DNA from 2 places in the Blautia massiliensis (ex Liu et al. 2021) genome. Region 2 is predicted to be linked to the other one. Evidence: predicted binding sites of a transcription regulator. Region 2 holds the regulator's gene; the other holds the start of a gene.
The links. The regulator Rex, encoded in region 2, represses fermentation and respiration genes when NADH is low (regulators of the CRP and FNR family bind a similar motif). The targets are predictions, from matches to a motif close to ATTGTTAANTANTTAACAAT.

Region 1 (6,009 bases), on a different contig from region 2:
ACCCGGAGCTTACGGCAAGCTGGGAAAAGGGGCTCACCTATGTGGCAGAGGGCAGCATCACGGAACAGGAATATATGGACAAGCTGGAGCATTTTGTGCGGGTACGTACCCGGCAGGTGGAGGCAAGCAATTATCAGTATAACCTGCGGCAGTTTTTTGATGCGGCCGCTGTAAACTACAGGAAGCCGGAGCGAGCTTCCGGACAGGGAGGAAAGAGATCATCATGATGAAAGATTTTACTATCAGCAATATGCTGGATCTGAATGAGACCATTGCAGCAGAGCTTTTTGAGGGAAAAACCTATCCGTGGGAGGTTCTTCCGGAGATCGGAGATTTCATTATTAAGCTGGGAAAAACACTGGATCCTTCTGAATATGAGGAGAAGGGCGAAAATGTATGGATCGCAAGATCCGCTACAGTTGCGCCGACTGCAAGTATCACCGGACCGGCTATCATTGGCAGAGACGCCGAGGTGCGCCACTGTGCATTTATCCGCGGCAAGGCTATCGTTGGTGAGGGCGCAGTTGTGGGAAATTCCACAGAGCTTAAGAATGCAGTGCTGTTTAACAAGGTTCAGGTTCCTCATTATAATTATGTTGGAGATGCTGTGCTGGGATATAAGTCCCACATGGGTGCCGGATCGATCTGTTCCAACGTAAAATCAGACAAGAAGCTGGTTGTCGTAAAAGACGGGGATGAAAAGATCGAAACCGGTCTTAAGAAATTCGGAGCGATGCTCGGAGATCATGTTGAAGTCGGATGCGGTTCTGTGCTGAATCCCGGTACTGTGATCGGACGGAATTCTAATATCTACCCGCTGTCACCGGTACGTGGATGTGTTCCTGCAGATTCCATTTATAAAAATGCAAAAGAGATCGTAAAGAAAAAATAAGAAACAGATTCTTCTGGACACGCATTTAGGCTGCACTTTTGAGAGAGTGCAGCTTTTTTTGATGGGGGATGGATGCGATGCAGCAGTATTGGTCGTGGAAGGATGAACCGACCGGGAGCGGGCGGGATTAAGATAAAAACAAAAGCTGTCGAAGTATGACCAGTCCTATAATATGGACTGGGTAAAACCAGTAAAAGAAATATTTTGCTGATTTTCCGCGGATGAAGCCTCTTTTTCCATTGTACAGGTTAATGGACAGAAAGGCAAAGGAGGCTCTCCATTCATAGTAAAGCCAGCAGCTTCCGAGGATTGCCTGGCCTGGCTTATCGTTTCGCATATAGTACATGATCAGCAGGAAAATATACCCCCGCCATCCATAGTCTGCTTTCAGAAAAATGGAAACAACAAGCAGTCCCAGGATGCAGAGAAGCTGCATCGAAGGTCTGGTCTGGAAATATTCGATGGCACAAAAGGCCAGATATCCGAGGAAAAGCGTGAAAAACACATTTTGTCTTTCGTAACGCAGCGTATTTGTAAACATCAGATTCCACGGAATTTCTGAGAGCAGCGCAAAAAGAAGGAGATTTCTTCCATAGAGGAACCGGCTCCGTGTATGCCGGAAACCTTCCAGCAGGAGAAAACAGAAGATGGGAAAAGCAGCTCTTCCGATATCGCGGAAAATAAGATATACATTATATTCTCTACCGAAAAGCGTAAACAGGATTTTCTGTGCGGGCTGATACATACTGAGCAGCACAGCTCCGATATGATCGATCAGCATGGTGATGACCGCGATCATCTTCAGAGCGCTTCCGCTGAGAATGCGGTATTTTTCTGGAAAAACAGAATCCACAGATGCATTCATGAAAAATATACCTCCAGGGTTAAACTTGCTAATATATTATCACATACATACAGTAGTTGCCAGAAATATTTGACAGTTAGGCATGCAATACTGCCGGAATAACTACCAATATTATGCGTTTTATGGCAAAATTTTATTAAATATGACTGGACGAAACAAAGGTTTTGTGAGAAAATAGCGATAGGGTGTTATCGAACTTTTTTTTCTCAATAACATCGGTCAATCTATACTTGAAAGGAGTTTTAAAATGATTTATTCACGCGAAGTAGAAGAAATGTGTCCAGTGGCACAGGGCGTACATCATGGTGCCGCTCCGATCCCGGAAGAAGCAAAATGGGTTCAGGCAAAAGAAGTAAAGGATATCTCCGGATTTACACACGGTGTTGGCTGGTGTGCTCCGCAGCAGGGTGCTTGCAAGCTTTCCCTTAACGTTAAAGAGGGAATCATCCAGGAGGCACTTGTTGAGACAATCGGATGTTCAGGAATGACTCATTCTGCAGCTATGGCTTCTGAGATCCTTCCAGGACTTACCGTTATGGAGGCGCTGAACACAGACCTTGTATGTGATGCAATCAATACAGCTATGAGAGAGCTTTTCCTTCAGATCGTTTACGGACGTTCCCAGTCTGCATTCTCCGAGGACGGACTTGCAGTAGGCGCTGGTCTTGAGGACCTTGGAAAAGGACTTCGTTCTCAGGTTGGTACAATGTATGGAACTCTGAAAAAAGGACCTCGTTACCTTGAGATGGCTGAGGGTTATGTTACAGGTATCGCTCTTGATGAGAACGATGAGATCATCGGATATCAGTTCGTAAGCCTTGGAAAAATGACTGACTTCATTAAGAAAGGTGATGACCCGAACACAGCATGGGAGAAAGCAAAGGGTCAGTACGGCCGTGTTGCAGATGCTGTTAAGATCATCGACCCAAGAAAAGAGTAATTACACTTCGTAAGGTAAAAATATCAGGAGGTTACAGGAAATGGCTTTATTTGAATCATATGAGAGACGAATTGACAAGATCAATTCTGTTTTAAACAGCTATGGAATCGCTTCTATCGAAGAAGCTGAGAAAATCACTAAAGACGCAGGACTGAACGTTTACGATCAGATCAAAGGCATTCAGCCGATCTGCTTCGAGAACGCTTGCTGGGCTTACACAGTAGGTGCAGCTATCGCGATCAAAAAAGGCTGCAGAAGAGCCGCTGATGCAGCTGCAGCTATTGGAGAAGGTCTTCAGGCTTTCTGTATCCCGGGATCCGTTGCAGACACACGTAAAGTAGGTCTTGGACATGGAAACCTTGGAAAGATGCTCCTTGAGGAAGAGACAGACTGCTTCTGTTTCCTTGCAGGACATGAGTCTTTCGCAGCAGCTGAGGGTGCGATCGGTATCGCTGAGAAAGCAAACAAAGTTCGTAAAAAACCTCTTCGTGTTATCCTGAACGGTCTTGGAAAAGATGCTGCTCAGATCATCTCCCGTATCAACGGCTTTACATATGTAGAGACAGAGTATGATCCATATAAGAACGAGGTTAAGGAAGTATTCCGTAAATCCTATTCTGAGGGACTTCGTGCAAAGGTTAACTGCTACGGCGCTAACAGCGTTCCGGAAGGTGTTGCAATCATGTGGAAAGAGGGCGTTGACGTTTCCATCACAGGAAACTCCACAAACCCGACTCGTTTCCAGCATCCGGTAGCAGGAACATACAAAAAAGAATGCAACGAGAAAGGCAAAAAATACTTCTCCGTTGCTTCCGGCGGTGGTACAGGACGTACACTTCATCCGGACAACATGGCAGCAGGTCCTGCTTCCTACGGTATGACTGATACACTTGGACGTATGCATTCTGACGCTCAGTTCGCAGGATCTTCTTCCGTACCGGCTCACGTAGAGATGATGGGTCTTATCGGCGCTGGAAACAACCCGATGGTTGGTATGACAGTTGCTGTAGCTGTTTCCGTACAGGAAGCTGCAGACGCTGGAAAGTTCTAATATAAGCATAGCTTAAAATAGCGAAAAAGCCGTAAACTCAAGGGTTTGCGGCTTTTTTACGTTTGCCTGAAAATTAGAACAAAACACTCTGAAAAAACGATAAATTTGACGGGTAGCTAACAAGTAGCGTAAGCGCTTAATTCTTGGGTAGATAGACATTTGCCTATTTCTAGCTCATAATGATGATAGTAAATAGATTTTTACTCCGCTCCATGGATAGGAGATAGAAAATTACTACATTTGGAGGTTTCATTATGAGTAACAAACGTGCTCCGGGGCGTTCCCTGGATGAATGGATGGAACTGGTAACCGAGTGCAGGCAGAGCGGATTGACGGATGCTGCGTGGTGTAATGAACACGGGATTTCTCCCAGCTGTTTTTATAATGCAGTTACCCGTCTGCGCAAAAGAGCCTGCCAGATACCGGATCCAGTTGGAAAAGCCAGCACTCTTGATCCCACATCCCATAAACAGGATGTGGTTCAGATTGCTATAGAACCGGAGATTTCTCCGGTAGAACTGATCCCGAATGGGAGAAACAGTTCTATGCACCTTGACAATTCACATACGATTGAAATCGAAGCGAAAGGATTGCTGATACGCATGAGCAATACCATTCAGCCAACTCTCCTGAAAGTTTTGATGGATGCACTGAAGGAGCCGTTATGTTAGCGGATATCTCAAATGTTGATGCCATCTATATCGTCTGCGGCAGGACAGACATGCGCAAATCCATTGATGGATTATGTGCGATCATCCAGGAGCAGTTTTCCATGGAGATAGACCATGCACTCTATCTTTTTTGCGGACGTAAATGCGACCGCATCAAAGCTATCCTAAAAGAGCCGGATGGTATCGTGATGATCTACAAAAGGCTGACTGCACAAGGATCTTACAGGTGGCCGAGAAACAAATCCGAAGTCCGGAACCTCACATGGAGGGAGTTCGACTGGCTGATGTCCGGCATTGATATCGAACAGCCAAAGGCTATCAAAACCTCGTGATCTCAGCATAAAAACATGCACATAAATGCGGGCATTTCCCTTGCTTTTTCGTCATTTTTCAGTCAATGAATGTCCCCGTTTTACTGGGAAATTCTCTTGTTTTCTGATATAATGAAGACAGTAAAAACAGGAGGAAAAAGCAGTGGCAGACAGTTCCAAAGATATCCAGCTGCGCGAGCTGAAAGATATGATCACCGATCTGAAAAAGATGATAAAAACGCTTCAGGCAACTGTCGATGCTGCCAATAAACGGGAAGAAGCCCTGACACAGGAAAGGGACAACCTGAAAGATGAAGTGGCCCTTCTGCGTAAAAAACTCTTTGGCTCTTCCAGCGAGAAACGTACTTTTGATATCCCGGGTCAGCTGAACCTTTTCAATGAAGCAGAAATGGAACAAGACCCGGCTGCAGCCAAGGCAGAAGAACTGGAGGCGTCCCTTCCAGATAAAACAGGAAAGAAACGGAAAGCCAGGACTACAGATGCAGAGCGTTTCAAAGGGATCCCTGTCCAGAAGAAATATCTGGATCTTGCCGACGGGGAGAAAGTCTGTCCAGTCTGCAATACTGCATTGGAAGAGATCGGAGAAGAGTTTGTCCGCCGCGAACTGGTTTTTATCCCGGCAAAACTGAAGGTGTATGAGTACTACAGTAAAAACTATACATGTCCTGAATGCAGCAAACGTGACCTTCCCGTGATAAAAAAAGGGAAAGATGGAAAACCCCATATGCTCTATGGGATGGCTTCTGCAGGTACAGTCGCATGGGTGATGTACCAGAAGTTCTGCAACGGGCTTCCGTACTGCCGTCAGGAAAAAGACTGGAAACAGTACGGTGCTGCCATTACAAGGGCAACCATGGCTAACTGGGTGATCCATAACTCTGAAGCATTTTTTCTTCCAATGTATGAGTACTTTCACCGGAAACTTCTGGAAAGAGGATTTGCAATGGCAGATGAAACACCCCTGCAGGTACTCCATGAACCGGGACGCCGTGCACAGACAAAATCTTACATGTGGCTTTTCCGCAGTGGTGAAGACGGCGGCCCGCCGATCATCCTCTATAAATATTCGGAGACCCGAGCAGGGGACAATGCGGTGGACTTCCTTCATGGGTTTAAAGGCTATCTGATGTGCGATGGCTACAGCGGATACAACGAAGTCCCTGACGCAAAACGGACAGCCTGCTGGGCACATATCAGGAGATATCTGACAGATGCCATTCCCAAAGGGAAGGAACTGGACTACGCCCAGCCTTCCGTG
Region 2 (8,020 bases):
ATATATTGTAGTAGAAAAGGGGAAAAGTCATGATTTCAGCAGAAGAACAGAAAAACGTAATTGCTCTTGTAAAACAGACAAAAGAACTGATTTTAAAAGAGATGAATAACGAAGAAGTAATGGTGAAGGGAGCTGCTAACTATGTGACAAATGTGGATCTGGCCGTGCAGAACTTTCTGAAAGAGGAACTTGGAAAAGCATTTCCGGAGATTTCCCTGATCGCGGAAGAAAAAGAAAACCTGGGACTTTCCAGAGAAAAAACTTACTGGATTCTGGATCCTATTGACGGTACTACAAATCTTATTCTGGATTTTCATATGAGCGCAGTTGCATTGGGACTTTATGAAAACGGTGAGATTGTTTTCGGTATTGTATACAATCCGTTTTCCGATGAACTGTTCCACGGAGCCAAGGGAGAGGGCGCTTATCTCAATGGAAAGAGAATCCATGTATCCGATATTGAAGATTTTGGGGATGCGGTAATTTCCTATGGCTCCACTCCTTACACAAAAGAAGAAGCAAAAAATCTCTTTCCGATTTTTTATCACATCTTTATGAAATGTGCGGATTTCCGGCGTACCGGATCTGCAGAACTCGATATGTGTTATGTTGCCTGCGGAAGGGAGCATGGATATATTGAACGTGACCTGAAACCCTGGGATTATTCTGCGGGAACCATTATTCTTCGTGAAGCAGGCGGTATTGTGAAGAACTGGAAAGGCGAGGAACCGTCCTATCTGAAAAATGAGGACATCCTCGCCTGTGCGCCGCAGTTTGCGGAAATTCTTCTGAAAGAATTATAATTTATTTTTTTGTAACCGATTTTGTGTTCAAGAAGGGAGATCAGCAGCGTGAGCAGGATTCCGGAAACAGAGAGAAGAATTCCGGCGCGGATTCCCGGGCAGATGTAACGAAGCTCGATCTGGTTTTTCCCTTCTGTCAGAGGAATAGAATACATGCAGTCATCCAGAAGGCCGGCAGTAATCTGCTGGCCGTTTCTGTATATTTTCCAGCCTTTGTCATAAGGGATGGAGAGATAAAGCAGGGAGCTGGAATCAGCAGCAGTACAGGAAACGGAAACATGCCCGTTTTCCAGCTGGAACTCTTCCACAGCTCTGCCTGAAATCTCCTTGGAAACAGCGGCAAGGGCATCTAGATCCAGCGCATAAAACTGTTCGCCCCCATCCCGGATGAAATATCCATTATCTGAATGGATGGAAACTTTTGCATAAGTGGCTTCGGAAACTGTTGGAATATAAAAAGCTGAGGGACTGAGCCACCAGGAATAACGGCTGATATAGGAGTCATTTACATTTAAAGAGGCATTTTCCATAGGAGAATCCCAGGGTATGTTTCCATATAATGCGTAATTTCCCTCCGGAACAGAAAGGGTGTATACCTGGTCAGTGCCGGAATCTTCTTTGGAAGAGCAGGTATAGGATAACGGCCGATACAGAGAAACCGGATGTCCGCACAGAATGCTGTACAGATAATTCTGGTATACAAACGGGTCATCGGTCTGCGGAGTCTGTATGGATTCCGAATTGTCATGATAAAGAAAGGCCATCGGCAGTGCAGACGGGTTACAGTATACGAACTTTCCGTTTTCCGCCTCTATAGAATCCAGTTTTGTCAGTCCGTTAACGGGATAGGCAGACAAGGTATATTTTACTCCCAGCAGAGCATCTGCAGCAATGACAGGAGAGTTGGTAATGTTCATATTCAGACCGTTTTCGCGATAACCGATACGTTCCAGAAATTCTCTCTGTGTATCGTCCGGGGAGGAAGTATAACCGGAAATGGAACGGTAATTATAAGCCAGAGCTTCGTTATAATTTGCAGTTGCACCGTCAGTGTACTGAATCTTTGTGGAAGTCTGTGAAATCCGGTAAATGGAACTGTCCGATTCCTTGATTTCTCCGATCTGTTTCTGGGAACCCTGAGAATAAGCGGTGTACTGGCTGTTTTCGTCTGCATGGTAATCATTCATCAGAAAGCTGGCGTTAACTGCCAGTTCTGAAAGGATGATTCCTGTACAAAGCAGAGTGATAACTGCTTTTTTCCATGATTTAAAATTCCGGCTGTACATAAAAAGTTTCACAGAAATCAAGGTAACTGCAGCGTAAAAAACGGTCAAATAGATTTTGGATGTATGTTCACCGGGGTGAATATTATCCAGAAAAAACAGAAGAACCGAAAAAATAATCCATCCTCTGGAAAGAAGAACTGCGGTATGGCCATCCAGGTAAATCAGATAAAAACAGGCAGCCAGAAAGATCAGAGCGGCAATTCCCACATAGGAATATCTGCACCAGTAACTTTCCACAGTTTTGAACAATGAAAATACCATATAAAAAGGTTTCCAGTAAAAAATCAGTGCTATGACAGCAAGAAAACAGGCCAGCAGACTTTTTTTCTGTGCAGATAGCGTAGAAGAAAGAAAAAGGGCAATAACCGCCAGGATTACCAGAGTCCCACAGAACAGAGAAGTACTGTTTGGAGTACTGTGCGCGCCCAGGTGGTAACTTTCCAGAATGGTGGGAAGCTGTCCGACGAAAGAAAAATCCTTCAATGCCGCGAGGTCCAGAGAACCACGGTTGGAATTTCCCATGGCAAGTACAGTGGGCAAAAACAGAACCGCGCTGCACATAAGGCCCAGAAACATGGAGAGGCCATAACGGAATATCATGACCAGGGCATTTCGTGGAACATGGCTGTGTTTTCTGGATGATCCCAGAAAATATAAGGCAAGTTCAAAAAGAAACCACAGGGCGGAAAATACACAGTTGATACCACCACTGTACCAGTTAAAAAGAATCGACAATGCCACCCAGACAGAAAGCTTCCAGATGGATGATCCGTGTATGATCTGGTAGACCCCCAAAAGAATCAGCGGAAGAAGATAGACACCGTCAATCCACATGATATTACTGCTCTGGACAATGGTATACTGGCAGAGACCGTAACAGCAGGATAAAAGGACAACAAAAAAAGTTCTTGCAGATTCCGTGTTTTCTGTCAGATATTTCCGGAAGCGGTTCACAAGAAAAATACTGAAGGTCATGGAAGCCAGAGATACTTTCAGCAGTACCAGGATGTCAAAAAATGAATGGAGATTTTCTTTTGGAAAAAAGACACTCAGAAGCATAAACGGGGAGGAAAGATAATAGCTGAAAACAGCGATATTGGTACCTCCCAGTGTTTTTCCAAATGTATAAAAAATGCTGTTTTTCTGCGCCAGAACATCCTTGAAATAAGCATAAAAATCCAGATACTGAATGCTGGCATCATCCACAGCCAGTGATTTGTTGCCAAAAGGGGCGTAGCCACAGGTGATAAATAAAATCAGTAAAACTGCAAAAGTAAGACCAAATGCAGAAAAATAAAGGTGTTTCTTTTTCACAGGTTCCTCCTCCGGGTGATGATAACAGAGCTGGCCGTCAGGCCAGCTCTTCCCATTTTTCATAAAGTTCTTCCAGTTCTTCCGAAATGGCAGCTTTTTCACGGCTTAATTTGGTACATTCCGCTACGTTGGTGCAGACATCCGGGAGAACCATGGTATTGTCAATTTCCTTATCTCTTGTTTCCAGTTCCTCAATGCGGGCTTCCACTTTTTTCAGCTCTGCTTCCCGTTTTCGTTTCTTCGCCTGTTCTTCTTTCATCTGCTGCCAGGAAAGTTTGTTTTCGGAAACAGTTTTTTCTTCCTGAGGGGCCTCGGGAGAATCAATTCCCGGAGCATAGGCACTGGTCAGTTCTTCTTTTTTCTCCAGATAGTAATCATAATCGCCAATGTAATTGACTACGGCCTGATTGGTGAGCTCCATGATCCTGGTTGCGGTCTGATTGATGAAATAACGGTCATGGGAGACATAAAGAACTGTACCGGTGTAACTTACCAGTGCTTCCTCAAGGATTTCCTTGGAAGCGATATCCAGATGGTTGGTAGGCTCATCCAGAATCAGGAAGTTGGCTTCGGAAAGCATCAGCTTGGCGAGGGAAACACGGCCTCTTTCTCCACCAGAAAGTGCAGAAATTTCTTTAAATACATCGTCTCCGGTAAAGAGAAATGCTGCAAGCATATTTCGGATTTCGGTCTCTGTAAGAGTCGGATATGTATCGGAAATTTCCTGGAAAATAGTTTTATCCATATGAAGAACATGATGTTCCTGATCATAATAACCGATCTGTACCTTGGAACCAAGAGAAAATTTTCCGGCATCTGCTTCGAGAAGACCGTTGATGATCTTTAGCATGGTAGTTTTGCCGGTTCCGTTGTTTCCGATCAGTGCCACACGTTCGCCACGTTTGATATCAAAAGAAATATCGGAGAACAGAGTCTGTCCCGGAAATGCTTTGGAGAGTTCCTCCACATGAAGGACATCGTTTCCGCTTAATACACGGGGTTCCAGGGAAATCCGCATACGATCCTGAATTTCCAGAGGCTTTTCGATACGCTGTACACGATCCAGCATTTTCTCACGGCTTTCGGCACGTTTGATGGATTTCTCTCTGTTAAAGGATTTCAGTTTGGCAATGACAGTTTCCTGATGTTTGATGTCCCGCTGCTGATTTAAGTATGCCTTGTACTGGGCATCGCGTAGCTGGGCTTTTTTAAGGGCATAGGCAGAGTAGTTTCCACTGTAGACACGGGTCTGTCCGGCCTCAATCTCCACTACCTTTGTGACAACTTTATCAAGAAAATAACGGTCATGGGAGACAATAAATACAGCTCCCGGATAATTCAGAAGATAGGTTTCCAGCCATGAGATACTTTCCATATCCAGGTGGTTGGTAGGCTCATCCAGAAGCAGGATATCCGGTTTGGAGAGAAGCATCTTGCCAAGGGCAACACGGGTTTTCTGTCCTCCGGAAAGAGTCTCGATCTGTTTATCAAAATCCTCTTCTGTAAAACCAAGACCCTTTAAAACACCGGTCAGTTCACTTTTGTAGGCATAACCGTTTTCCAGTTCAAACTGATGGGTAAGACGGGTGTAAGTCTCCATCAGACGGTTCAGGTCCTCGCCCTGTACATGGTTCATTTCCTGCTCCAGATTACGGATGCGGCGTTCCATATCAATGATGTGCTGCTTGGTGGTAAGAAGTTCTTCATAAATCGTATGGTGCCCGTGAATGTCCTGATACTGGGCCAGATAGCCGATATTTTTGTCACGTGCAAGAACAACATTGCCGGAATCAGCGGAAATTTCCTGCATGATGATCCGAAGAAGGGTTGTTTTTCCTGCACCGTTGCATCCGATAAGGGCCGCTTTTTCCCGGTCTTCAATATGGAAGGATGCGTCATTTAAAATTACTTTTTCGCCAAAGGCTTTGCATATATTTTGACATGATAAAATCATAAAAACTGTCCTCCTGTATAAAGAATTGTCTCTGTCTGGTCATAAAACAGGGAAAATCCTCCACCTATTATAACGGAAACCGCCAGGATTTCAAAGAAAAAATCAATTATTAGAAAAATTATAAGGAAATTTGTACAGAATAGACAACTTTAATTGACAGGAAAATGTCAATTCGTTATAATTAACCTAGTGTAAGGTAAGGAGGAAAACTATCGTGGAGACAAAACAAATCTCGAAAGCGGTGATTAAGCGTCTGCCACGCTATTACCGCTACTTAGGAGAGCTGATGGAAGACAATGTAGAACGTATTTCTTCCAATGAGTTAAGTAAGAAGATGCATACCACAGCTTCTCAGATCCGTCAGGATCTTAATAATTTCGGCGGTTTTGGGCAGCAGGGGTATGGCTATAATGTACATTATCTTTATACAGAGATCGGTAAGATCCTGGGACTGGATACCGTTCATCCGATGATCATTCTGGGTGCCGGTAATCTGGGACAGGCACTTGCCAATTATGTGGATTTTGAGAAGCGTGGCTTCAGGCTGGTTGGTATCTTTGACGTAAATCCTGTGCTTGAGGGCATCGCAGTCCGTGGACTTGAGATCCAGATGCTCAGTGAGCTTCCGTTTTTCCTGAGAGAGAATAACGTGGAGATCGCGATTCTGACACTTCCCAAGAATAAAGCCAAGGAAATGGCAGATATCCTGGTGGAGAACGGGATCAAGGCAATCTGGAATTTTGCACATCTCGATCTTGAGACACCGGATGATGTGATCGTAGAGAACGTTCATCTTTCCGAGAGTCTGATGACACTGTCTTATAATCTCAGCAAATACAGGCAGGAACATGTGGATAATTAAGAATTGTTAAGCTGCCGGAAACGGCAGCTTTCTCTATGACAGAGGGGAGGCAGAAGACAGAATGAAGAAGCTTGTTACCTGCAAAGAAATGAAGGATCTGGACTCCACAACGATCCGTGAGATCGGAGTTCCCTCCGAGGTTCTGATGGAGCGGGCAGCACTGAAGGTGGTAGAGGAAACAGAAAAGTATCTCCAGAAGGACGAAAGGATCCTGGTAGTCTGCGGAAGCGGAAATAATGGCGGTGACGGTATCGCTGTTGCCAGATTGTTCCATCTGAAGGGGATCCGGGTAGAGTTTTATATGGTCGGAAACAAAGATAAAATGACCAGAGAGACAGCTCTTCAGTATAAGATCGCTTCCGGTTATCGTGTCCCGGAGGTGAATAACCCGCAGTGGAGTGAATATACTACTATAGTAGATGCCGTGTTTGGGGTAGGCCTGACGCGTCCGATCGAGGGGCATTATGCTGATATCATCCATGAGATGAACAGTGCGAGGGCCAAAAAGATCGCAGTTGACATCCCGTCAGGAGTGAACGGAGATACTGGCCTGGAAATGGGAATTGCCTTCAGCGCCGATCTGACTGTCACATTTGCCTACCGGAAAAGAGGTCTTTGCTTTTATCCGGGAAGACTGTATGCAGGAAGGATCGTTACCGCCGATATCGGGATCTATGAGCAGGAAGCTGTGACTGCATCTGCCGCCTGTCTGGAAAATAAAGATCTGAAGCTGTTTCCGGAACGTGATCCCGGCGGAAACAAGGGTACCTTCGGAAAAGTGCTCTTTGTGACCGGAAGTGAGGGAATGTGCGGAGCCGCTTATTTAAGCGCCAGTGCAGCACTTCGTGCCGGTGCGGGAATGGTAAAGATCCAGACTGTGGAAGCCAACAGGATCCCACTGCAGATACTCCTTCCGGAGGCTATGGTCTGCAGCCGCTTTGATCAGGAATCCAATGAACAGCTTCTATCCTGGTGTGATGTGATCGTGATCGGACCGGGACTTGGAACATCAGTGGCCAGCCGTGAGAGAGAACAGTGGTTTCTCACGGCGGCTGCCCGGGAGAAAAAGCCGCTGATCCTGGATGCGGACGGCCTGAACCTTCTGGCTGCACATCCACAGTGGTATCAGTATCTGGGAGAGCATGTAGTCCTGACACCGCATATCGGAGAAATGAGCCGGCTCAGTGGCAGAACGATCCAGGAGATCCAGCATGAGATCGCAGATACTGCACTGAAATGTGCTGCGGAAACAGGCTCTGTGTGCGTATTGAAGGATGCATGTACGGTGATCGCAGATGAGAAAGGCCAGATGTATCTGAATCTTTCCGGTAATTCCGGAATGGCAACTGCAGGAAGCGGAGATGTGCTTTCCGGGATCCTGGCAGCAGTGTTATGTATGTATCTGAAAACGGAGGAACAGCCTCCCATGGTTTTAAAGGCCGCGTTAGGTGTTTATCTTCACGGACTATGCGGTGATCTTGCAGCCGCTGAAAAAGGAAAGCGCAGTATGCTGGCAGGAGATATCATAGAATATCTGCCCAAGGCATTAGCTATAGGTGAAGAGGAGTCGGGATTATGAAAAAATACGAGAGAGTAAAAGCACTGGTATCACTGGATGCCATTGCCCACAATTTTGAGGAAATGCATAAAAATGTCAAAGAAGGGACAAAGATCATCGCTGTGATCAAGGCAGACGGTTATGGCCATGGTGCCAGAGCTATTGCCCGTCTGATCCAGGACTATGACTATATCTGGGGATTTGCAACAGCTACTGCAGAGGAGGCACTGGAGCTTCGGCATG

Region 1: a site for Rex is predicted at 1,782-1,801, ahead of ACTNDQ_RS10835 (iron-sulfur cluster assembly scaffold protein). Genes of this name have one in related genera too.

Annotation. Positions count from the first base shown of each region.
Region 1 is NZ_JBQHWA010000024.1:41,217-47,225, forward strand. Features, by position in the region: gene ACTNDQ_RS10820 (DNA topoisomerase) at 1-227, shown strand, start outside; gene ACTNDQ_RS10825 (transferase) at 224-892, shown strand; gene ACTNDQ_RS10830 (TraX family protein) at 1,020-1,757, opposite strand; gene ACTNDQ_RS10835 (iron-sulfur cluster assembly scaffold protein) at 2,005-2,697, shown strand; gene ACTNDQ_RS10840 (GGGtGRT protein) at 2,738-3,748, shown strand; gene tnpA (IS66 family insertion sequence element accessory protein TnpA) at 4,003-4,419, shown strand; gene tnpB (IS66 family insertion sequence element accessory protein TnpB) at 4,413-4,751, shown strand; gene tnpC (IS66 family transposase) at 4,894-6,009, shown strand, end outside.
Region 2 is NZ_JBQHWA010000013.1:106-8,125, forward strand. Features, by position in the region: gene ACTNDQ_RS06870 (inositol monophosphatase family protein) at 30-803, shown strand; gene ACTNDQ_RS06875 (YfhO family protein) at 734-3,403, opposite strand; gene abc-f (ribosomal protection-like ABC-F family protein) at 3,441-5,357, opposite strand; gene ACTNDQ_RS06885 (redox-sensing transcriptional repressor Rex) at 5,572-6,219, shown strand; gene ACTNDQ_RS06890 (NAD(P)H-hydrate dehydratase) at 6,281-7,798, shown strand; gene alr (alanine racemase) at 7,795-8,020, shown strand, end outside.